3 regions of the Heyndrickxia sporothermodurans genome follow, and region 2 is predicted to be linked to each of the others. Evidence: riboswitches for the same ligand, from Rfam matches in the RefSeq annotation. Region 2 holds a riboswitch; each other region holds the start of a gene.
The links. Region 2 has a riboswitch for S-adenosylmethionine ahead of B5V89_RS12575 (methionine ABC transporter ATP-binding protein). Riboswitches for the same ligand answer to the same signal wherever they lie in the genome.
Positions count from the first base shown of each region.

Region 1: another riboswitch for S-adenosylmethionine. It lies ahead of B5V89_RS19415 (cyclase family protein); the one in region 2 lies ahead of B5V89_RS12575 (methionine ABC transporter ATP-binding protein).
Region 3: another riboswitch for S-adenosylmethionine. It lies ahead of B5V89_RS01125 (O-acetylhomoserine aminocarboxypropyltransferase/cysteine synthase family protein); the one in region 2 lies ahead of B5V89_RS12575 (methionine ABC transporter ATP-binding protein).

Region 1 is NZ_NAZB01000085.1:4,184-12,112, reverse strand. Features, by position in the region: gene B5V89_RS19420 (5-methyltetrahydropteroyltriglutamate--homocysteine S-methyltransferase) at 371-1,474, opposite strand; gene B5V89_RS19415 (cyclase family protein) at 1,512-2,264, opposite strand; SAM riboswitch class I at 2,353-2,454, opposite strand; gene B5V89_RS19410 (dUTP diphosphatase) at 3,165-3,602, opposite strand; gene nrdF (class 1b ribonucleoside-diphosphate reductase subunit beta) at 3,668-4,624, opposite strand; gene nrdE (class 1b ribonucleoside-diphosphate reductase subunit alpha) at 4,642-6,828, opposite strand; gene nrdI (class Ib ribonucleoside-diphosphate reductase assembly flavoprotein NrdI) at 6,806-7,186, opposite strand; gene B5V89_RS19390 (glutaredoxin domain-containing protein) at 7,180-7,419, opposite strand; gene B5V89_RS19385 (mechanosensitive ion channel family protein) at 7,777-7,929, opposite strand, start outside.
Region 2 is NZ_NAZB01000026.1:25,244-33,172, reverse strand. Features, by position in the region: gene B5V89_RS12580 (methionine ABC transporter permease) at 1-124, opposite strand, end outside; gene B5V89_RS12575 (methionine ABC transporter ATP-binding protein) at 114-1,148, opposite strand; SAM riboswitch class I at 1,288-1,392, opposite strand; gene B5V89_RS12570 (YfcC family protein) at 1,579-3,006, shown strand; gene B5V89_RS12565 (M20 metallopeptidase family protein) at 3,084-4,244, shown strand; gene B5V89_RS12560 (vWA domain-containing protein) at 4,324-5,706, opposite strand; gene B5V89_RS12555 (hypothetical protein) at 5,923-6,327, opposite strand; gene B5V89_RS12550 (DUF5085 family protein) at 6,367-6,807, opposite strand; gene B5V89_RS12545 (DUF5085 family protein) at 6,809-7,258, opposite strand; gene B5V89_RS12540 (hypothetical protein) at 7,255-7,929, opposite strand, start outside.
Region 3 is NZ_NAZB01000007.1:8,945-16,873, reverse strand. Features, by position in the region: gene B5V89_RS01130 (trans-sulfuration enzyme family protein) at 1-614, shown strand, start outside; SAM riboswitch class I at 888-1,001, shown strand; gene B5V89_RS01125 (O-acetylhomoserine aminocarboxypropyltransferase/cysteine synthase family protein) at 1,138-2,433, shown strand; gene B5V89_RS01120 (homoserine dehydrogenase) at 2,554-3,549, shown strand; gene B5V89_RS01115 (VTT domain-containing protein) at 3,968-5,272, opposite strand; gene B5V89_RS01110 (S41 family peptidase) at 5,526-6,983, shown strand; gene B5V89_RS01105 (PDZ domain-containing protein) at 7,087-7,929, shown strand, end outside.

The DNA.
Region 1 (7,929 bases), on a different contig from region 2:
TTGATAAATAAGCGGAAAAATTTCTCTTAATTCAGAAATAGCACTGAAAATACCTTAAATAGACAGAAAAATTCCGACTATTCACTCAAAAAACGTGAAATTAAGTCATTTTTCTTTGCTTAATCGGAAAAATTCCGCTTATATACCACGATTTGAGCTCCATTCTGCTGGCTATCCGGAAAATATCCGCTTATTTTGATGATGTTTGGTTGCTCAAAAGGACATCAATAAGTAAAAAAAATCAACAAGTTGACTACAATTTTCTAATTACAGTAGTAATATCCCATAATCGTTGATATATTAGTGGAAAATAAGAGACCAAATCATATTCGATTTGATCTGCTAATTGCTTTATTTAAGTAAGTATTTCCTAACCCCATATTTCTTTAGAAAGATCCACAATATATTTCAACTTCGCCCATTGCTCTTCTTCCGTTAAAATATTCCCATGATGCGTAGAGGCAAAACCGCATTGCGGGCTAATACATAATTGCTCTAATGGTACGTATTTTGTTGCTTCTTTCACGCGTGCTTTGATCGTCTCCTTCTCTTCTAATGTGCCATGCTTCGATGTGAAGACTCCCAGAACGACTTGGGGACCGCCATTTGGAATGTATTCCAAAGGTTCGAAATCTCCCGAACGATCGTCATCATATTCTAAGAAAAATCCGTTGACTTTTTCCTTGGCAAATAAGGTTGGCGCGATTTTTGCATAACTTCCTTCAAAAGCCCATTTCGATCGGTAGTTACCACGGCAAAGATGTGTCGTTACTATTAGATCTTCCGGTTTATCTTCGAGTACGCCATTTGCAACGCGTAAGGCCAATTCGATTAATTCTTCACGAGAATAGCCGCTATCATTAAATGGGATTTCCGGAGCATTAAGACCGGCAATGTAGACATCATCTAGTTGAAGATAACGGCAGCCGGCATCATAAAAGGCGTTGATTGCCTCACGATATGCTTGAATAATATCATTTGCATATTCTTCAATGTCCGGATAAACTTCTAAGTTACGAATACCAGCATTAAATAATTGATTGGGACTTGGGATCGTTTGCTTTGCAATGGCACGGTCGCCAACTATTTCGTTAAATTCTATAAAGTCTTTTATATGTGGATGATGTGGGTTAAATGAGATTTTGCCAACTACCCGAACATCGTATCGTTCGGTTTCCTCCCCTTTAAATTTAAAGCCATGCTCTGGGATGTAGCCTTCTACACCATTTAAATGCTCTAGAAAATCTGTATGCCAAAATCTTCGACGGAATTCTCCATCTGTGACTGCCTTCAGACCGACTTCAATTTGTTTATCAACAACTTTTTTAATCTCGTCAGTTTCAATTTCATGGAGTTCCTGTGCTGTAATATTCCCTTCTTGGAAATCCTTCCTGGCGTTATGAATTCTTGCTGGTCGTAATAAACTTCCCACATGGTCTGCTCTAAATGGAGCTTTAATTAATGTTTTTGTCATTTTACTCTCTCTCCCTTAAGTATTTTTTTATCTATCATTATGGCAAAATAGCAAATGAACGGACTGGAAAACCTGTTGCCTTTTCAGGCTTTGGACTAATATTGAAAATAACCGCTCCTTTGGCTGGTAACTTATCTAGGTTCGTCAACAATTCTACTTGAAATGTATCTTGCTCAAGCACATAGTATTCACCAACAAGGGAACCATTTTTGTGGAAATCAACAGCAGCATCTGTATCAAATGTTTCATGACCAACAGCTTTAATCTGTCTTTCTTCAAATAAGAATTTTAAGGCTTCTAGTCCCCATCCCGGTGTGTGACTATTTCCCTCTTCATCTTTATTCTCAAATGCCTCCTTATCTGGCCAACGCTTTCCCCAGTCAGTACGTAAAGCTACAAATGTACCTGCTTCAATTTTTCCATGCTCTTCTTCAAACTTTAGGACATCATCAACTGATAATATATAGTCATTATTTTCTTCCGCTTCCTTCGATTTATCAATTACGATAAGAGGCAGAACGAGTTCCTTTAACTCCAACTCCTCTAAGTAACGTTTATTGCGAACGAAATGTATCGGGGCATCGATATGTGTTCCATATTGACCTGGGAACTGGAAACTTTGTGCAAAAAAGCCGTCATCATGGGTGAAAAGTGTTGTGAACTCCGCATCGTCAAAAGCTGAGAAATGTGGGGAATTCGGGCCAAAAGTATGTGTGAGATCAACCCATTCCTTCTTTTGCAGTACCTCAAATGCCTTCAAAAGCTCATTGTCTGTTTTTACCGTTGACATAAAATCACCTCATTTATAATTTTTAAAATTAAAAACCCCTCTTCTAGAAAACAGAAGAGGGGTGTATAAACGAATACATTACCTGCTCTTCTTATCTTCTAGCCTTACGCTACTGGAATTGGCACAGTACTTAAAAAAGTCCGCTGCCGAGGCTTCAAAGGGCCAGTCCCTCCACCTCTCTGGATAAGAAAATTCGAAATATTAAGTTATGGGTTTACTATACAGTTTAGAGAGGAATTTGTCAACATGAATGGATAAAATATTTGAGATAGCATGCCTAGAAAGATTAACATTTAAATAGAATAAGCTAGCTGTAAACGAGGAAAAACAGCCTTGAACCCGTATGATTACTGGTTTTATGGCTGTTTTGTTTTGTCGTAGAGTTTTCAATAATGTTTAAGAGGAACTTGATCAACAAAATTAAAGTAAGAAGTACTTCATACAGCGTTTATGAGGTACATGGTTTTCAAAATTAAAACAAGAAGTACTTCATACTGCATTTATGAGGTACATGTTTTTCAAAATTAAAACAAGAAGTGCTTCATACTGCGTTTATGAGGTACATGGTTTTCAAAATTAAAACAAGAAGTACTTCATACTGCATTTATGAGGTACAATGTTTTTCAAAATTAAAAGAAAAAGTGATTCATACAGCGTTTTTGAGGTACATGGTTTTCAAAATTAAAACAAGAAGTACTTCATACAGCATTTATGAGGTACATGGTTTTCAAAATTAAAACAAGAAGTACTTCATACAGCGTTTTTGAGGTACATGGTTTTCAAAATTAAAAGATGAAGTACTTCATACAGCGTTTTTGAGGTACATGGTTTTCAAAATTAAAATAAAAAAAGGACATTACATATTAGTCATTAAAATATGTAACATCCTCGATAAATGTATTATTTTGTTCCAGTAGAACCATGTCCACCGCGGTTTTCATTTCCAAGCGATTCGACTTCAACTAATTCTACCGTCGGCATTTTCTTCATAATTCTGAACTGACAAATGCGGTCGTTCATTTCAATTACGGTATCTCTTAGTGCATATGCGGGGAAAAACCATTGATCTTGGTCACCTTTATAAGATTCGTCAATGACTCCCATGGAATTCGTTTGGATGATTCCAAAATTCTTGAACGTACTTGAACGAGGTACGACATGTGCTTCATATCCTTCGGGCAGCTCCATCGCAACGCCGAGTGGAATTAATTTGAATTCATCTTTTTTTAATTCGATAGTTTTGGCTGCACGTAAATCTAACCAGTCACCTTGGACAATTTTATCGATTCTTATTAATTTTTCATCAAAATATTTAATCTTAATTTGTTGTGTTGACATGTTTTTCTCCTCTACTTCTAAAGAATAGCGATGGGTTGCCCAAAAAGCCCCCATCGCTAAGCTGTTTAATAGTCATAATCTGATTCTTTCATATCCTCAACAACTGACAGTAAATAGCCATTTCCCACTGTTGAGAAGAAATCGTGATTCGTTGTTCCGGTAGATAATCCATTAATAACAATCGGATTCACATCATCTGCTGTATCAGGGAATAGTGGTGCTAAACCAAGATTCATTAATGCTTTATTGGCATTATAACGAAGGAAAACTTTGACATCTTCCGTCCAGCCCACTTCGTCATATAAGGACTCTGTGTACTTCACTTCATTTTCATACAATTTATAAAGCAAAGAGTATGTCCATGATTTCATCGCTTCTTTTTCCGAATCTGTCAATTGCTCGAAACCAATTTTAAACTTATATCCAATATAGGCCCCATGTGCCGATTCATCTCTGATAATTAGCTTGATGACTTCTGCTACGTTGATTAATTTTGCTCTACCTAAATAATATAATGGTGTGTAAAATCCGGAATAAAATAAAAATGATTCTAAAAAGACACTGGCTACTTTCTTCTCTAACGGAGTACCGCTCTGATATATTTCATCAATGATACGCGCTTTCGTTTGAAGAAAATCATCTTCTCTCGCCCATCTAAAAATATCTTCAATTTCCTTTTTTGTATTGAGTGTGCTGAAAATCGATGAATAGCTTCGCGCATGCTCGGATTCCATAAATTGAATATTATTAAGTACCGCGATTTCATGCTGTGTTTTTGCATCTTTCCGCAATGCATCAATGCCATTCTCCGATTGGAGTGTATCGAGCATCGTTAGCCCGCCAAATACCTTTTCTACTAAACGTTTCTCAGGATCAGGAAGCTTCGTCCAATCAGATTTATCTTTAGACACAGGCATACGTGTCGAAAGCCAAAATTGTTCTGTCAATTTCTCATAGGTCATTTTATCCATAATATCTTCAATATTATTCCAATTTATTGCATCATAATAATTCCATTCCATCTAAAGTCTTTCCCCCCTTAAATACTGCAAGATTCACAATAGTTCGCACCTACTTCAGTTCCATCATCCGTATACGTCCTGATGTAATAAACTGATTTAATGCCTTTTTTCCACGCATAATTTCTCAAGATATTCAAATCTCTTGTTGTTTTCTTCGTAGGATATTCACTGTTATTTTTCCATTCATACATCCCAGCTGGTAATTCAGATCTCATAAACAGCGTCATACTTAAACCTTGATCGACATGTTTTTGTGCTGTTGCATACGTATCAATTATTTTTCGTTGATCGATATCATAGGCAGATTCATAGTAAGGAAGTGTTTCAGTCGTTAAATATGGTGCTGGATAATACACTTTTCCACGCTTTCCTTCGGTACGTTCCTCAATTCGTTGAGTAATTGGATGAATGGAGGCAGTTGCCTCGTTCACATATGAAATCGATCCTGTCGGCGCTGTTGCAAGCCGATAGGCATTATATATTCCATATTCCATAACTGATTCTTTTAATTGTTGCCAGTCCTTATGATGTGGAATAAAAATATCTTTAAATAATTCTTTCACTTTTTCATGTTTAAATTCAAAATCCGGTTCGTTTAAATATTTGTCAAAATATTCACCTGTTGCATATTTCGATTTTTCAAACTCATAGAACGTTTTTCCCGTTTCGATTGAAATTGCATTACTTTCAACGAGCGTCCAATAGTTTAATAGCATAAAATAAATATCCGTAAATTCCAATGCTTCAGGAGATCCATAATAAATTTTATTTTTGGCTAAAAATCCGTGCAAGTTCATAGCTCCCAAGCCAACTGAATGATACATATCATTCCCATTTTTTACAGACGGCACGACATCAATACTCGAATGATCGGTTACGTATGTTAAAGCACGCAGCATCGTGCGTACGGATTTTCCAAAGTCAGGTGAACTCATGAGATTGGTGACATTCGTTGAGCCTAAATTACAGCTGACATCATTCCCTAATTGAGCAAAAGTTTGATCATTATTTATCATGGAATCCTTCTGCACTTGAAAAATTTCCGTACACAGATTAGACATGATGATCGTTCCGTCAATAGGATTGGCGCGATTCACATTATCGATATTAATGATGTATGGATAGCCGCTTTCATTTTGAAGATTGCTTATTTCTGTTTCTAAATCTCTCGCTTTGATTTTTGATTTACGAATATTAGGATTTTCAACCATTTTGTCATATTCTTTCGTAATGTCTATATATGCAAATGGTTTTCCGTAAACTTTTTCAACATCGTGCGGTGAAAATAAATACATATAATCATTGTTTTTAATTAATTCATAGAATTTATCCGGTACGATGAGGCCAAGTGATAAAGTTTTGATCCGCACTTTCTCATCAGCGTTTTCTTTTCGAACAGATAAGAAGTCAACGATGTCAGGGTGGAAGATATTTAAATACACAACACCTGCACCATCTCTCGCTCCGCCTTGATTGGCATAGGAAAAGGCATCTTCAAACATTTTCATCACTGGAACTACTCCATCAGCAAGTCCATATACACCTCTGATTGGATCATTATTCGCACGAAGATTCGATAAACTAATTCCAACGCCTCCGCCTAATTTGGATAATTGCAAAGCAGAGTTGATGCTTCTACCAATCGAATTCATATCATCGGAAACCGTTAAGAGGAAACACGAAACCATTTCCCCCGCTCTTTTTTTACCAATATTTAAAAACGTAGGGGTTGCAGGTTGATAGCGCTGGTTGATTAATTCGTCTGCTAAGTCAAGTGCCAATTGTTCATTCCCATCGGCTAAAGCAAGTGCATTAAAGGCCAAGCGATCTTCATATCTTTCTAAAAATCGATTCCCGTCATCGGTTTTCATTGCATATTGGGAATAAAACTTATAAGCACCCATGAATGAACGGAAACGAAATTTTTTATTATAAATACTTTTAAATACTTTTTTGACAAACTTCCGATCGTATTTATCTAGAAAATCGGATTTAATATAATCATTTTCAATTAAATAATCCAACTTTTCGTCCAATGAATGGAAGAATACTGTATTCGGATTAACATATTCTAAAAAGTATGCTTTAACAGCTGCCTTATCTTTATCTAATTGGATTTTTCCATCTTTAGGCAAATTTAATAGATTGTTAAGCGTAAAATACGTATCCTCTTTGACCTTTTTACTTAATTCCGGTGCTAGCAAGTCGCTTCACTTCCTTCTTAAAATAAATAACATCTTCATCTGTTCCGCTAAATTCAAATGTAAAGAGTAATGGTTTATCATATTTTTGGGCTAAATCCCGTGCGTTAAAGCAATAATTATGATCAAAATTCAAATTACCGCTGCCAACAAAGCCAACTAAATAGTCGAGGTTATTTTTATAGTTAAGAAATGAACTAACGATATCTGTAATTTCATCATCATAGGATGGGGCAATTAAAACAAATGATTCATGAACCTCAAAAAGAGGATCCGAGTAGTTGATTTCAACAGATTCCAGCCCGGTCCTCTTTACAAAGCTCCTAACATTCCCAGTTAAGGAAAGATAAGCAATTAACATTTAACAGCTATTGCTTTCAATTTATCCGGCTGAAAACCGGTAAATGGTTCTTGCCCCTCTACTATCACTACTGGCATCTGACGTAAATTTAATGTATTTACAACGTAATCAAAAGCATTTTCATCTTCTTCTACATTGAATGTTTCAAACTCAATTCCTTCCCCATTTAAGACAACCTTTGTCATATCACATTGAGGACAACCATTTTTCGTATACACTGTTACTTTCGACATTTTATTACCGCCTATCTACATTTTTTTCGTCTATTAATATCTGATTATAGCAAGTTATGACGAGAATTTCATCCCATGAAGCTGCTAATTATTTTTTTGCAGAAATAGAAAGAAATACACTTGACAAGGGATTTTTAAGAGGAAATAAAACAAAAGTGGAATACTGCTAGTGCTAGAGGGGGATGGGGGAAATCTTTAATAACTTTTTTGTCACTCTCAACTCCAAAACTTTCGTTAAGAAAAAAATATTTTGAGAAAATTATTTTTTGTGACAAGCGATTACAGGAAAAAAACTTTTCAAAGGACCTGTAATCGTCTTGTCTATTAAACCACGTGATAGTTCTTTACCTCTTAAGATTATTTGCTCACCATTTCCAATTTATTTTCATAAAATTGCTTATTTATTCTAAAGTTTATGTTACTTTTTATAATTGCAAGCTGATTAGGATCAGATATCATGATTGATAGTTCAAATTGAAGATTGTTAGCCCCAAAGCCAACAAAATTCAC
Region 2 (7,929 bases):
CTAACACAACCCCGATGGGCAAACCAATAATAATCGAAATAATTAATCCGACTATTACCATATAGAAGGTTTGATTTATAGCTGTCAAAAATTCCGGCCAGAACCAGCTCCAATCAAAAGCCATCTTCTGTCACCTCCTTAATTACTGCATCATGCTCTTGTATGTAATGGACGGCACGATGGATTTCATCCGCATCTCCTTTTAGTTCTACAATTAAATTTCCAAAAGGTTTCCCTTGGAGCTCCGTTACCATTCCATGAAGAACATTCAAATCGATTGAAAACTGTTTAGCCGTATTTGATAACAATGGTGTACTCGTTGATGCACCTTTAAAAATAATCCGATAAATGCCATGCGGGTTCGCTTGGCTGCTTTCTTCAATCAGCTTTTGTACTGATTTAGGAATCGTATCATTCAAAACAGTACGCACAAAGCTTCTTGCAATAGCCGTTTTTGGTTCAGTAAACACGTCGATTACCGAGCCTTGTTCAACAATGATTCCTCTTTCAATGACAGCTACCTTATCACAGACATCGCGTATTACATTCATTTCATGGGTGATCATTAAAATGGTAATGCCTAATTCATCACGTACCTTTCGTAATAACTCCAGTACGGCCTCCGTCGTATTCGGATCAAGGGCTGATGTTGCTTCATCACAAAGAAGAATATCGGGATCAGTTGCCAACGCCCTTGCGATTCCAACCCTCTGCTTCTGCCCTCCAGATAGTTGTTCGGGATATTTATCCATGTGATCCTCTAACCCGACAAAGGATAATAATTGAGTGACTTTCCTCTGAATTTCATCCTTCGGTTTCCCTTCTAAAATGAGCGGCATTGCCACATTGCGGAAAATGGTTTTCGAATGCAATAAATTATATTGCTGAAAAATCATCCCGATTTTCTTTCGTTGTTTTCGTAATTCACTTGGTTGTAGGGATAAGAGATCCACACCATTGATTAACACTTTTCCAGCAGTAGGTCGTTCTAATAAATTCACACAACGGATGAGAGTACTTTTTCCAGCACCACTAAATCCTACAACCCCAAAGATTTCCCCTTTCTCTACTTTCAAATTAATTCCTTTTAATGCATGAACCTTATTCTCTTTTCCATACGATTTATGGATATCTTCTAGTACAAGCATGTTGTTTTCCCCTTTCAAAAACCAATACGAAAAGCGTAAGCGCCTTGCTTAGCCCCGACAAGCAAATGTTCTTTCAGGTTGGTTGCGCTAGACAATAAAAAAAACCACAATCATCCGAAAGTGGTTAGCGTCTATCTAAACCTTATCTTTCAGAATGATAACATTCTGCAGGAATTAGCACCTTTCATATATAGAAGGTTGCTGGACGTCATCGGGCCTGTCCCTCAGTCTCTCTGGATAAGTTATTCAATTTAAAATTTACTTAATACTATAAAATTAATCATTAATTGTCAATACTTTTTTTGAATAAGAGTGATAGGCTTTCTTTGGTAATACAAAAATATTAAACTATTCTTGCATAACCAATGAATATATATTACAATTGGTTGTATAAAAATTCATATCAATTATTTAAAAAGGAGTTTACAAAATGCCCAACACTCTTCTTCAATTTAAACCAAAAAATCAGTCCCCTCCTCAAGATCAGGAGAAGAACGTTAGAAATATCAATGCTTTTGTCCTTATTTTCTTCGTGATTATTATTGCTGCTGTATTAACATACATTGTACCTGCGGGGGAATATGATCGAGTAGATAAGGATGGCCGAACGATCGTTGTTCCTGATTCGTTTCATTTGACGGACTCGTCTCCGGTTGGCTTTTTTAAAATATTCACTAGTATTCATACGGGAATGATTCAAGGTGCTGGAATAATCTTTTTCGTATTAATGGTCGGTGGTTCTTTCGGTATTTTAAAGGCGACAGGTGCTCTTGATGCATTGATACTGACGATTTCAAAAAAGCTCGCCAATCGTGAACTGCTACTTATTCCTGTTCTTATGTTGTTCTTTGCAGCAGGTGGGACCTTAATGGGTATGGCAGAGGAAACTATCATCTATATAGCGATTATCACCCCACTGGCAATAGCCTTAGGATTCGATGCAATGGTCGGATTTGCGATTGTTTCTCTCGGAGCAAATATTGGATTTATGAGTGCCATAATGAATCCATTTAATGTTGGGGTCGCACAAAGCATTGCAGAATTACCAACATTCTCAGGCATTGGCCTCCGACTGGCATTGCTTGCTACATTTTATATCGCAGGAGTCCTATTCGTTTACCGCTATGCCAAAAAAGTTAAAGCACAGCCTGAACTACGGTTCCTAGGAAACTTCCAAAAAGGAAACACAATTGCATCTGATGTAAAGTTAGAAACTCGCCATAAGTGGGTCCTTACTGTTTTCTTACTTAACTTTGTTGTATTGATTACAGGGGTTTTAAAATTCGGTTGGTATATTACAGAAATCGCCGGTTTGTTCCTATTGTTCGGTATCCTCATCGGAATCATTGGAAAATTAAATCCAAACAAAATGGCGGATAGCTTTATGGATGGAGCAAAGGAAGTAATTGGTGGCGCATTAATTATCGGTTTCGCACAAGCCATTCTCGTTGTATTCCAAGATGGAAAATTAATGGATTCCGTTTTGTATTATGCTTCTTCCCTTTTAAGTCAGTTATCACCCGCATTAAACGCAGTAGGAATGTTTTTTGTCCAGCTTTTCCTTAACTTTCTTGTTCCATCTGGAAGTGGACAAGCCGCGCTTACGATGCCTATCATGGCTCCGCTATCTGACTTAGTTGGTGTAACTAGACAGACAGCCGTATTGGCATTTCAGCTCGGGGATGGCATCACCAACTCTATTTTTCCAACGGCAGGGGTATTAATTGCCGGCCTTGCTATCGCGGGCATTCCATTTACGAAATGGTTCAAATGGGTACTGCCATTTATTTTTATCGAGATCGGAATCAGTGTCGTATTCCTACTCATCGCCCAAGCAATTCATTATGGACCGTTTTAAAATAATATCCATGAAACAGGAAGAATTGCACCTTATGTCTAATTAAATACTCAATAAAGAATTTCGGAGGGTTCATCATGTTACAGACAAAACTAGTAGATTCAGCCTTAAAAGCTTGGACAATTGAACAACGCAGGCATTTTCATATGCATCCAGAACTGTCAGGTCAGGAGTTTGAAACTGCCGCTTATGTAAAGGAGAAATTAGCTGAGTTCGGCATTCCCGTCGATTCACGTTTCTCGGAACCAAATGTAATCGCCTATTTTAAAGGCACCGAAGGAAAAAAGACGGTTGCACTTAGAGCCGATATGGATGCTCTTCCTCTTTACGAAGAGGGTGACAAGCCATACATATCAACCGTTCCCGGTGTTATGCATGGTTGCGGACACGATGGCCATACAGCGATATTACTCGCCGTTGCGAAATGGATGAGTAGCCATCCCGACCAAGTGAAAAACAATATTGTATTTATTTTTCAAAGTTCCGAAGAAGCGTCACCAAGTGGGGCACAACAGCTTGTCAAGGAGGGAGTATTAGATGGAGTCGATGTGATTTATGGTATTCATTTAATGTCAAGGCTTCCGCTAGGCAAAATTGGCTTTGCATCCGGCTTTGCCATGGCCTCCAGTGATGATTTCGATATTACGATTGAAGGTGTTGGCGGACACGGTGGCCAACCACAAGACGCAGTGGACCCAATTTATATCGCGACACATCTGATCCAAGCCTTTCAGTCCATTGTCAGCAGAAATTTACATCCATTACATGCCGGCGTGATCTCTTTCGGTGGAATGCAGGCCGGAAATTCCTACAATGTTATTCCGTCTGAAGTGAAACTACAAGGGACGATTCGAGCAATGACATTCGAGGCTGCTGAACTAATGAACAAAAAAACAGCTCAATTAACAGAGTCCATTTGTGCAAGCTTTGGGGCTAAGGGGCACTATCAATTTATCGAAGGGACACCACCATTGTACAATCACCCTGAAGCATGTGAATATGCGTTAAAGGTGATCCAAGATATATTCGGTGAAGAAGCGTTTGAACCAATGGAACCATCCATGGGGGCTGAAGATTTTTCGTATTATTTAAAGGAAAAAACAGGTGCCTTCATTAATGTAGGCATGCAAAGTGAAAAAAGCAAATACCCGCATCACCATCCTTTATTCGATATTGATGAAGATGCGATCCCTACCGCCATTGAGTTGATGATTCAATTGGCATTGAATGGTGAATAGATTCATATTGAAGCACACTCTTCCTATCGAGTGTGCTTTTCGTTGTTTTAGTAGTCCCTTGTTTTAGTAGTCCCTTGCTTTAGTTTCCATTTTTCTTATCAATCGTTTCTTTAATTTTTTTGTTTCCCTCATCTACAAATTTCCTCCACTCATCATTGCCATTATCGACAACTTCTCTCCACATAAGGTTACCTGTATCGACTGCATACTTCCATTTACTATCCCCATAACTAACAATTTTAGAGAATAATTGTCTAGCCGGATGACTGTAATCCTCAAATCGCGTTTTTAAATATTCCCCTGCTTGTTTCATTCGTTCTTTTTCACGAATGCTTTTTTCTTTCATGCTTTCCTTCGTGTTTATTGCTAATGTTTTCTTTTCTTCTTTTAAGTCAATTGCTTTTCTTTTTCCTTCTTCCTTCCATTCGATCCATGCTTTTTGAATTTCTTCATATTGTGCTCGTAAATACTTTTTCAAATCACGTTCCGAATTAACATACGTAAATTCACCGTTTCCAGCACTCGCCACATTTTTCAGTAATTTCTGCCCCTTATTATCTACGTCAAACCCAATTATGTTTACAACCGTTTCAATATCTGCCGACACTAACGCTTTTGCGGCCTTGACTGGGTTCCCACCACATGTTTCAATGCCGTCGCTTACTACATATACGACAACCTCATCCGTATTTTTAGGAATATCTTCTTTTACTTTATTTAACGCAAGACCAATAGGCGTCCAACCCGCTGGTTTTACCTTTTTCAATGATTGGTTAAATTTTGACTTGTCAAAGCGACCATTATAAAAATTCTCTGAACTGCTGCAAGACATTTTTTTATCAGAATCACTTCCTGTGCCTTTATGACCATAAACTCGCATTGAAATGGTGGCATTTTCCGGAATTTGCTCAGCGAATTCAAGAACCGCTTCCTTTGCTACTTCCATTCTTGATTTCCCACCAACAGAAGCTTTCATACTCCCACTAGCATCGATTAAAATGGCGTAATGTGCGGTTTTCATGCCCGGTATCTCAACTGACTCATCAGGTCGATCAACAGAAATATTAACAGTAGAATCAAAGTTTAATAATGTTTCCATTTCTTTATGATAATCCTCGCTCAATAAAAACTTTAACTCCTCCATATACTGTTCCTTCGTTAAGTCATCAGGCAACTGATCCAGTGCTTCTTTTACTTTTTCTTCGTCGTATTGATCGCCGCTGTATTTTCCAGGATAACGAAGTAATTCTTTTTCAATATCTGATAATTCACGTTTCGGCATCTCAATGTCATAATACTTAACTTCCTTTGCCGTGTACTCGTTTTCTGACTTTTCCTCTACTTGTTTCACTTCAGTGGACTGTTTTTTGTCTTTATCCGCATTTGGTGACTGTGAAACATCCTTCGAGCATGCCGCCAAAATGAGTGACAAAAATAAGAATACATATAAAAGCTTTTTCACAGTTCATGTCCCCTTCTAAATAATGGATATATATTACCATCATACCTAAATCTATACATTTTTGGGAGAGTTCAAAATTCCTATTTCATTCGTACTAGTTCATATGTATAAACATTTCCTTATGGAGGCTAGCAAACATCAGAAAGGATACAAAAACATTAGTGGCCTATTACACATCAACAAAGCAATAGGCCATCCCCCACTGTTTCCTTCCTCTTAACCTACTGAACTTAAAAAACTTTGAAGGTTTTTTTTATGCCAGCCGGCACCAATCATTACTTTATTAACTTTAAAACTAGTTGAGCCGTTGGCAGTATCAAATTTCACTTTATAACTTGCAAGTTTTGATTTTAATTCAATATTAGTAATTTGATCCTTTGGAATGAAAACATGTGCGTTCTGTACGATTTTTCCGGTAAGATTATCGATTGGAATGATGACAAGCCCTTTATCTGAGTAATTTAAGACATTGAACTTTGTCGAAAGGACTGATCCAGCACCATATAAAACATAATCCAAAGTTGATGGCATAATTACTCCACATACATTTTTGTCTTGTCCAGTTGGATCGTAAAGATCATGTTCTTTTAAATAATTGATAATATCATTTTCCTTTAACATTTACATGCCTCCATATTTACAAATGTGTTCTTATTGTTTCTACGACGAGACTCCAACTTTTATAAATACATATTGGAATATTTCGTCACCTGATATAACGTGATAAAAGGGGGTGATTTGATTTAATCCATTGTGCTCGATATAATCCAATAACATGTGATAAGCTATTTCTGTTTTCTGTTCAAAATGGTCAAATAAACAAATCGAGAGCATGTCCTCAACGTTATAATAACTATGAAAATAGTAATCTTCCATTGTTACAATGCTATCCTCTTTAATAGGCATAAATAATTCAGCATGCACCATTTCGTCCATAGGAACGTTCGTTATTGAATAGAATAATGGTCCCTTTATCCTTGCCTTTTGTTGAATTACTTCATGTAAAAACTGCTTCAAGATGCTATCAATTTCTGTATAGTGGAAATAAACGCGCTTAGATAGGACATTAGTATAACGGATCGCATCTTTAGGATTGATCATCTTATGCCTCCCTTACTATCGGTGCGTAAATATCAATGATCCCTTCTCCGTACACATCTAAATAAATATGGTAAAATGTTTCCTCTAATTTCAGATTATATGCTTTAGCAGAGGCATGAAGTAATTCGTAAGACTCTTCAATGTCATCTTCTACATCTGCATGTCTATACGCTAAACCGTCATCAAACTTCCACAATTCATCAAATCGATATTTGTCATTATCCTCCATTTGTATAGATGTATTCACTGGCATATAAAACGTATAATCAGCCTCACTCACTGATTTATCAAAATGAGAGACTTTGTAAATAATCGGGCCAGTGCTATATAATCCATTTTTAATAATGGCATTTCGAAAGTCTCTTGCTACAATGTGCCACCCGTTTGTTTTACATCTTGCGGAAGTACTTATTACATTATGAAAAATTATCGGACACCGTTTGATTTTCATTTTTTTCCTCCACCGACCTTCTTTTCAGTTGATTTCTTCTTTTGTTTATTATGATGGGTCACTAGGTATGTTTGATTCTTCCTAGTCTTGGTCCGTTTGGTGGTTTTATTTTCTTTAATAGGTCGCTTAGGCATTGGGATGATGAACGAATCAAACCTGAATTTACAATAAGTAAGTAAGAAAAACTCTGGCCAGGCAAAGGCAACGGCGTATTGAAAGACAACACATAATAAAAGAAAAAAATACAATTGTAATAATGGACCAAAGCTGACTGATGAATCGGATAACACCTTGAAAATTGATCCCCCGAGCATCGTAACACCAAATACGATGGGAAAACTGATTTGAGCTTTTGACTGTGCAAAATTATATAATCCTTTTCCACCTTTGCGAAATTCACCTTTTCTAACCCTTTGGATACCTCTAATTGTTGAAACAATCAAATAGATTAGCCCACCAATACATAAAATAATAGCAGTAGTCCTAATGTTATTAGGTACATTTTTTCCCATGCAAAATATTAGAAGAGCTAAATAAAATTCAGTAGACGTTTTTAATGAAATAATACTCAATAATATTGATTGCAATCTTTGAAAACGATAGGCGTATTTTTCCTTTGAATACAAAAATGTAAATAATAATTGGGTTATTAAAAGAACAATACTAACATT
Region 3 (7,929 bases), on a different contig from region 2:
ATACAATGGTAGACAATACCTTTGCCACACCATATTTGCTAAATCCCTATCAGGAGGGCATCGATATTGTCGCTCATAGTGCGACGAAATATTTAGGCGGCCATAGCGATGTGACGGCGGGAGTTGTTGTTGGTTCCGAGGAATTAATGACGAAAGCACGTCAAAAAGTAGTGAATCTCGGAAGTAATTTAAGTTCTTTTGAAGCTTGGCTAACTTGTCGCGGCATAAAAACATTAGCATTACGGATGGAACGTCAATCCGCAAATGCGAAACAATTGGCAGACGCACTCTATCAAAATTCAAATATCAAAAAAGTCTATTATCCCACCGATCTTTCCAGTAAAGGAAATGGGGCAATTGTCACAATTGAATTAGCTGACACATGTGACATCCATCGATTCTTTTCATCGTTGGGCTGGGTGAAAATTGTACCTACGTTAGCCGGAGTTGAAACGACCGTATCCTATCCGTTAGGCACATCCCACCGAGCACTTTCACTCGAAGAACAGCAGAACATAGGAATCAACCAACAAGTTGTTCGTATTTCGATTGGAATTGAGGATGCTGAGGATATCATTAAGCAATTTGATGAAGCCATTAAAGCATCGGTTTAAATGATATCGCTTTTTCTGAAGGATTGTTACTTTTAACAAAGCGCAGAGTGGATTGGAGCGGAAGGAACCTGACTCCTGCGGGATATAGAGAAAAGGTCGAGACCCCACAGGCGCTAGCGCCGAGGAGGCTCGACTTCCTCCCCGCGGAAAGGAACGGTCACCGTCTATTCTTAGAAAAAATTTTTATAAAAAAAGGTTGACGAAGTAACAATTCGTCTACTATAATGCAAAACAAGAGCAATTTAAAATTTTCTAAAAAAACTAAATGAATCACTCTTATCGAGAGCGGCGGAGGGACTAGGCCCTTTGATGCCCGGCAACCTTCAAGCATTTTGCTTGAAAAGGTGCTAATTCCTACAGATCCTTTAAAGATCTGAAAGATAAGGGGAGGAACCTATTGATTAGCCCTCTTCTTATGAAGAGGGCTTTTTGCTTCCCTTCGTATATCCCACTTCAACGATCACACTTCAGGAATTTCTCGGCTCGCCTAGAGAAAAAATCAAAAACTTTGGAGGAATGTAAAATGACAAACGAACAATTTCAACCCGAAACATTATTACTACACGGAGGGCAAGAACCAGATCCAACAACAGGGTCACGTACAGTTCCTGTATATAAAACCACATCCTATGTATTTAAAGATACAGATCATGCACAAGGTTTATTTGCATTAGAACAGCAAGGATTCATTTATTCGCGAATCGGCAATCCAACTGTTGATGTGTTTGAACAGCGAATTGCCCTATTAGAAGGCGGAACTGCTGCTGTTGCATTGTCTTCAGGAATGGCTGCAATTGCTTTCTCCATTCTAAATATCGCTGGTGCAGGAGACGAAATCGTCGCTGCCGGAAATTTATACGGTGGAACATTTAATCTATTTTCTAATACCCTTCCGAAGTATGGAATTAACGTAAAATTCGTTGATGCAACAGACCCAGAAAATTTTAGAACCGCGATAACATCAAAAACAAAAGCAGTATTTGCTGAAATCATCGGTAACCCTAGCCTGCACGTTCTTGATGTAGAAGAAGTCGCGAAGGTTGCTCATGAAAATGGTGTTCCACTGATTATTGATAACACATTTGGTACTCCATACCTTTCAAACCCTATTAAATGGGGAGCAGATGTGGTCATCCATTCAGCTACAAAATGGATCGGCGGTCACGGAACAACGATTGGCGGTGTTGTAGTTGATGGTGGGAAATTCGACTGGAACAGTGACCGATTCCCGGATTTTAAAGAACCAGACCTAAGCTATCACGGTCTCCGTTATGGTGTTGATGTTCCACAAGCGGCGTTTGCAACAAAATTACGCGTACAAATTTTGCGAGATTTCGGTGCAAGTTTAAGTCCGGATAGTGCGTTCCTATTATTACAAGGTTTGGAAACATTACACTTGCGTGTACAAAAGCATGTTGAAAATGCGGGTAAAGTAGCACAATTTTTACAAAACCATCCTGCAGTTGCATGGGTTAATCATCCAAGTTTAGAAGAACATCCATCACATGAAAGAGCAGCTAAATACTTAAAAGGCGGCTTCGGATCGATTGTCAATTTCGGAATTAAAGGCGGCAGAGAAGCAGGGCGAAAAGTCATTGATAATATTCAATTATGGTCACACGTAGCGAATGTTGGAGATGCTAAATCTTTAATCATTCACCCAGCATCGACTACACATCAACAGTTAAGCGCCGAAGAATTAAAAGTTTCAGGTGTAACCGAAGAACTAATTCGCTTATCCGTCGGACTAGAAGCCGTTGAAGATCTCACAGCCGATCTGAACCAAGCCATTCTTAAAGCAACAAGTGTAACAGTTTAATCGAAGGTGTCAGGCACCGCATTTCCATAACTAGTAAATATGTGGTGCCGTTTATGATATGTATAAAATGCCTTCCCGATGAAGGAATTGAAGATTGGTAAAGGCAGGTGGGAGGTTGTAATGACAGTTATTAAAGTAGCATTGTTAGGTTTTGGAACGGTGGGTGAGGGTGTCTATAGTGCCATTCACTCACATCAAACACAGCTTAGAAAATTATTGGGAAAAGAAGTTGAGATTGTCGCGATTCTCATTCGTGATCAAACAAAAGAGAGAAAGATTGATGCGAATGTTCTTGTGACAACCAATTTTGAGGATATCATCAATATTCCGGATTTGGACGTGATATTCGAGGCAATTGTAGGAGAGGAACCAAGTAGATCCTATTTACTCCAAGCCATTGAAAAAGGCATCCATGTTGTTACTGCTAATAAAGAAATGTTTGCTAATCACGGTCATGAACTAATTCAAAGGGCCCAGCAAAATGAAACCAAAATTGGCTTTGAAGCAACAACAGCTGGAGGAGTTCCAATCATTCGAACGATTAAACAGCTATTACAAGTAAATCGTATCACCAAAATACAAGGGATATTAAATGGAACATCGAATTTTATTTTAACTGAAATGAGAGAACGAAAGCTTTCATTTGATAAAGCGCTCCAACTCGCACAGAAGAAGGGATATGCGGAAGCTGATCCAACGAATGATATTAGCGGAATCGATGCTTTTTATAAATTAATGATACTAAGTCAATTAGTCATTAATCAACAACCGAATTGGTCAGAAGTAATTATTGATGGGATCGTATCTATCACACAGGAACAGATTAAACAAGCGGAAAAACGAGGACAACGTTTTAAACATATTGCTGAAATTACCTTCAATGATCACTCTTTAGTAGCTTCCGTTCAGCCAATCATCGTTGATTCGAATCATCCCCTTTATTCCATTGAAGGTGTTGAAAATGCCGTTGCAATAGAAGCAAGTTTAGTCGGAAAAATTACCCTTCAAGGTCCCGGAGCTGGAAAGTTGGCGACCGCAAGTGCGATGATTGAAGACTTTGTGGACATCATCCAACATTCAGCAACAAAGAAACGACTCGAATATCAATCTATTTAATGAACAGAAAGAAATCGGTCCAACCTTAACGGGTTTACTTGTGAGGTGCATAAAGGAAAATCATAATTCACAGTCAAAAAGACTTAGAGATGTATTTTTCTCTAAGTCTTTTTTTAAACAAAACGACAAGTATATTAGATGCTAAAACGAATTTGAATAAGCGGAGAAATTTCCCTTAATGAGCATAATAGCATTGAAAACAGCTTAAATAGCCGGAAGTTTTCCGGCTATTAACCCAAAAAACGCAAAAAAGGGTAATTTTGCTTTGCTTAATCGGAAAATTTCCGCTTAAATCCCCCAAACCAAGCTCTATTCTACAGTATAACCGGAGATTCTCCGCTTATTTTAAAACCCAAGTTACCCAATAAAGTTAGACCTAACAATCTTCGTAATCACAAAAAATTCACACACCTCTTTATCATTTTGGCTGCTTACTAAAATCCGTTTCTTTAATCAACTTAATCAGTCGAGAGACTTCTAATAATAGAATCATAAAACATACCCAAACTCCACCAAAAGCATACCCGGCGGCAAAATCGCTCGGAACATGGATCCCTAAATAAATTTCGCTCGCAGCGATTGCTAATAAAATAAAGATAACGATCAAAAAAGTGAGTAAATTAAGTAAAGTACTTTTACTATGACGAATGATTTCGTACATAAAAAACGAATATATAATAGAACAACTTAATGCTTGTTCATTTGGAAAGGATTGACTAAACAGTTCTTTTCCGTGTGTCACGTAATGGAAAAGAATATTAAGCCCCTTTCCTAAAAAGACAGCCCCTAGTATACTCAGGAAAAAATAAAGGAATTCAATCCGCTTAATTCCCCCCTTAACGGATATCCAAACGGCAGTAAAGAGGATGAATACCAAAAGTACTTTCCAATTAGACATAGAATTGAAAAGCGTCATCACAGGTTTCCAACGTTCATTAAATGCATACATAATGATCGTATTTGTAATCGAATTAAACTGCTCAAATTCATTAGCAATAAAGTCTTGAATCATTCCAACAATTAAAAATATGAGACCAATGAAAGCAATTAATGCCCCAAATATCACTAGCTTTGTTTTTAAAAAACTATTGAATCGATTAAATGTATTTTCAATTAATAAAAGGATATTTTCTTTAATTTTCTTTCTGTTCGTTTTAATTAAATAATAGGCTAGATAAATTATGCCGATGCCAATGCAGGCAAGGGTAACATATACTTTCGCCTCATTATGAAAAGACTCCCATTTTGGCCCGAAAATATTACCTAAACTAATGAACGTACCAACCCAAATAAAGACCCCGATATAGGCAAAAATCGCAAATGTTTTAAAAGGGATTCGTGTAATACCTGAAAAGATACTAGTAATATGACGCACGCCTGGAATAAAGTAAGAAAAAAGTAATAGCCCCTTCCCATATTTTTTATTCCATTTTGCGATTTTTTCAATTTTGTCTGGCCCCATATGAATTTTACTTCCATATTTATTGAAAAATGGCTTACCTAATTTATAACCGATCCAGTAGGAAATACTTACTCCCACTATCCCGCCAAGACCGCCAAATAAAATGGTTAAATATAAATTTAATTTATGTTGATAAACAAGAAATCCAACATAGCTCATCAATATTTCATTAGGAATAGGAACGATGATTAATTCCAGCATCAATGAAATAAATAGAACCAAATATCCGAACTGATCGATTAAATGAAATAGCCAACTCAAAATGACTTCCCCCTCGATAAATAAAACAAAAACGCACTATATAGACTTTTTTATCATGATAAAAGTTTCACAAACTAAAAATGAGCTTTATATAAATTTATTATAAACAAATATTGAAAGAAATAGAAAATACTCTTCCCTCTACGAGGAAAATTAATCAACCCTTTAATGATTGAATCATCATAACTCGTCCTTTTCACACATATATTGAAATATTAACAGCGTTGAATCCTAACAAATTAGGGGGAGTCAGATGAACCGAAAATGGATGGCCGTTATGGTTTCGTGCGCATTAGTAACCGGAGCTGGCGGTACATATATAGGAATGAAGTGGCTGGAGCCGGAACAAGTACAGACACAAAACACCACAAAAGAAAACCAAATGATTAATTATGTGAAAAACAAAGGAGAATCACTGCCGGACTTAGCAAAAATTGCCCAAGCATATGACTTAATTAAAGGTTCCTATGTTGAAACAGTGGATGAAAGTAAATTAGTTGAGGGTGCCATTCAAGGAATGGTCAGCACGTTAAATGACCCGTATTCCGTCTATATGGATGCAAAAACGGCTTCACAATTTAACGAGACCCTCGAATCAACGTTTGAAGGAATTGGTGCGGAAATGACATCAAAGGATGGGAAAGCAATAATTGTTGCACCTTATAAAAACTCTCCTGCGGAAAAAGCGGGTTTGAAACCAAAAGATGAAATTATCAAGGTAGATGGAACGAGTGTTAAGGGGCTCGATCTATATAAAGTGACGACAAAGATTCGCGGGAAAAAAGGGACGACGGTCACACTTGAAATTAAACGTGAAGGTGTGAGCGATCCACTCGAAATTAAAGTAAAACGTGATAAAATTCCGATGGAAACTGTATTTGCGAGCATGAAAGAAGACGGCACCAAATCAATTGGATACATTGAGATTACTCAATTTTCACAAAATACGGCGGCTGATTTTAAAAGAGAATTAAGTAAGCTGGAAAAACAAAAAATGGATGGATTAATCATAGATGTTAGAGGAAATCCAGGCGGGCTTTTAGTAAGTGTGGAAGAAATTTTAAGTGTTTTAGTTACGAATCAAAAACCGTCTTATCAAATTCAACAGCGTGATGGGGAGAAACTCCCATATTACTCCAAATTAAAAGAAAGCAAAAAATACCCTATTTCTGTATTAGTAGATGAGGGGAGCGCATCAGCTTCTGAAATTCTTGCCGGCGCCTTAAAAGAAGCTGAAGGATATACATTAATTGGTGAAAAGACATTTGGAAAAGGAACAGTTCAGCAGGCTGTCCCAATGGGCGATGGAAGCACGATCAAGCTAACGATGTTTAAATGGCTCACGCCTAATGGAAATTGGATTCACCATAAAGGAATTGAGCCAAACATTGAAATTAAGCAACCAGATTATTTCTATATCCATCCATTGGAAGTAGAAAAAACAATGACCGTTGACATGAATAATGAACAAATAAAAATCGCCCAGCAAATGCTCGATGGACTTGGATACGCTACCGGACGGGCAGATGGGTATTATGATAAGCAAACAGAAAATGCGGTAAAAGCATTTCAAAACGAAGTGGGGCTGCCGGCTACAGGAGAAATTGATCCAAAAACAGCGGAATCGTTAGAAGAGGAAATTACTTCAGCTATAAAAAACGAAAAAAACGACCTGCAACTACAAGTTGCACTTAAAAGCTTTAAAAAATAAGGAACAGGACGCACCTGTTCCTTATTTTTTTTACCAATACTTAATAGGTTTTATGTACACAATCTGATAAAATAGAAATAATAGATTAGGTGGTGAAAAAAGTATGACGCAAATGTGGATAATGGAAATATTGAAAGGCATTGGGAAGATGTTTCTTCATCCAATATTCTACTATTCTATTATTTTAGCCGTTATTACTGGTCTTTCTCGTGTGAAACGAGAACGAAGTGATTTTCATATAAGGGTAAATGATCCATTGCAAGAATTACGTTTTTTATTTCCTGCAGGATTACTAATAGGGTTCATTCTTTCTATTATTACAGTCGGAAGTGGGTTAACAATTTCTTACTCCATCGTTACCATGTTAGCGATTATTACGATTGTGCTTTCACTTATAGGTAATTTTCGCTTTTTGTCTCCAGCATTTACGATCGGATTTTCATTTGTTTTTCTATTTTTAGCGAAACAATTAAACTGGAATCTTCCTATATTATCAGGACATCCATCTGATAATAGTTTATCAGGTTTTATTGTATTATTAGGTCTGCTGTTAATCGTTGAAGGTATACAAATGATGCGAAATGGATCAAAGAAATTTTCGCCAATCCTTCGAAATAGCAGAAGAGGTTTAGTTGTTGGTGCCCATCAGGTAAAACGAATATGGCTCATTCCTGTATTTTGTTTTCTGCCAATTGGCCCATTAACTGCCCCTTTCGAATGGTGGCCGACGTTTGATTTTGGGACAAGCTCGTATTCTTTCATTCTTGTTCCGTTTGCTGTAGGATTTCAACAGCAAATTCAAAGTACTTTGCCTCAATTAGCGGTAAAACGGATTGGGAAACAGGTAATTGCATTAGGGATAGTTATCTCAGCCATTGCTATATCAGGAATGTGGGTACCGATTCTATCAATAGTCGCAGTGATCATCGCAATCATTGGCAGAGGG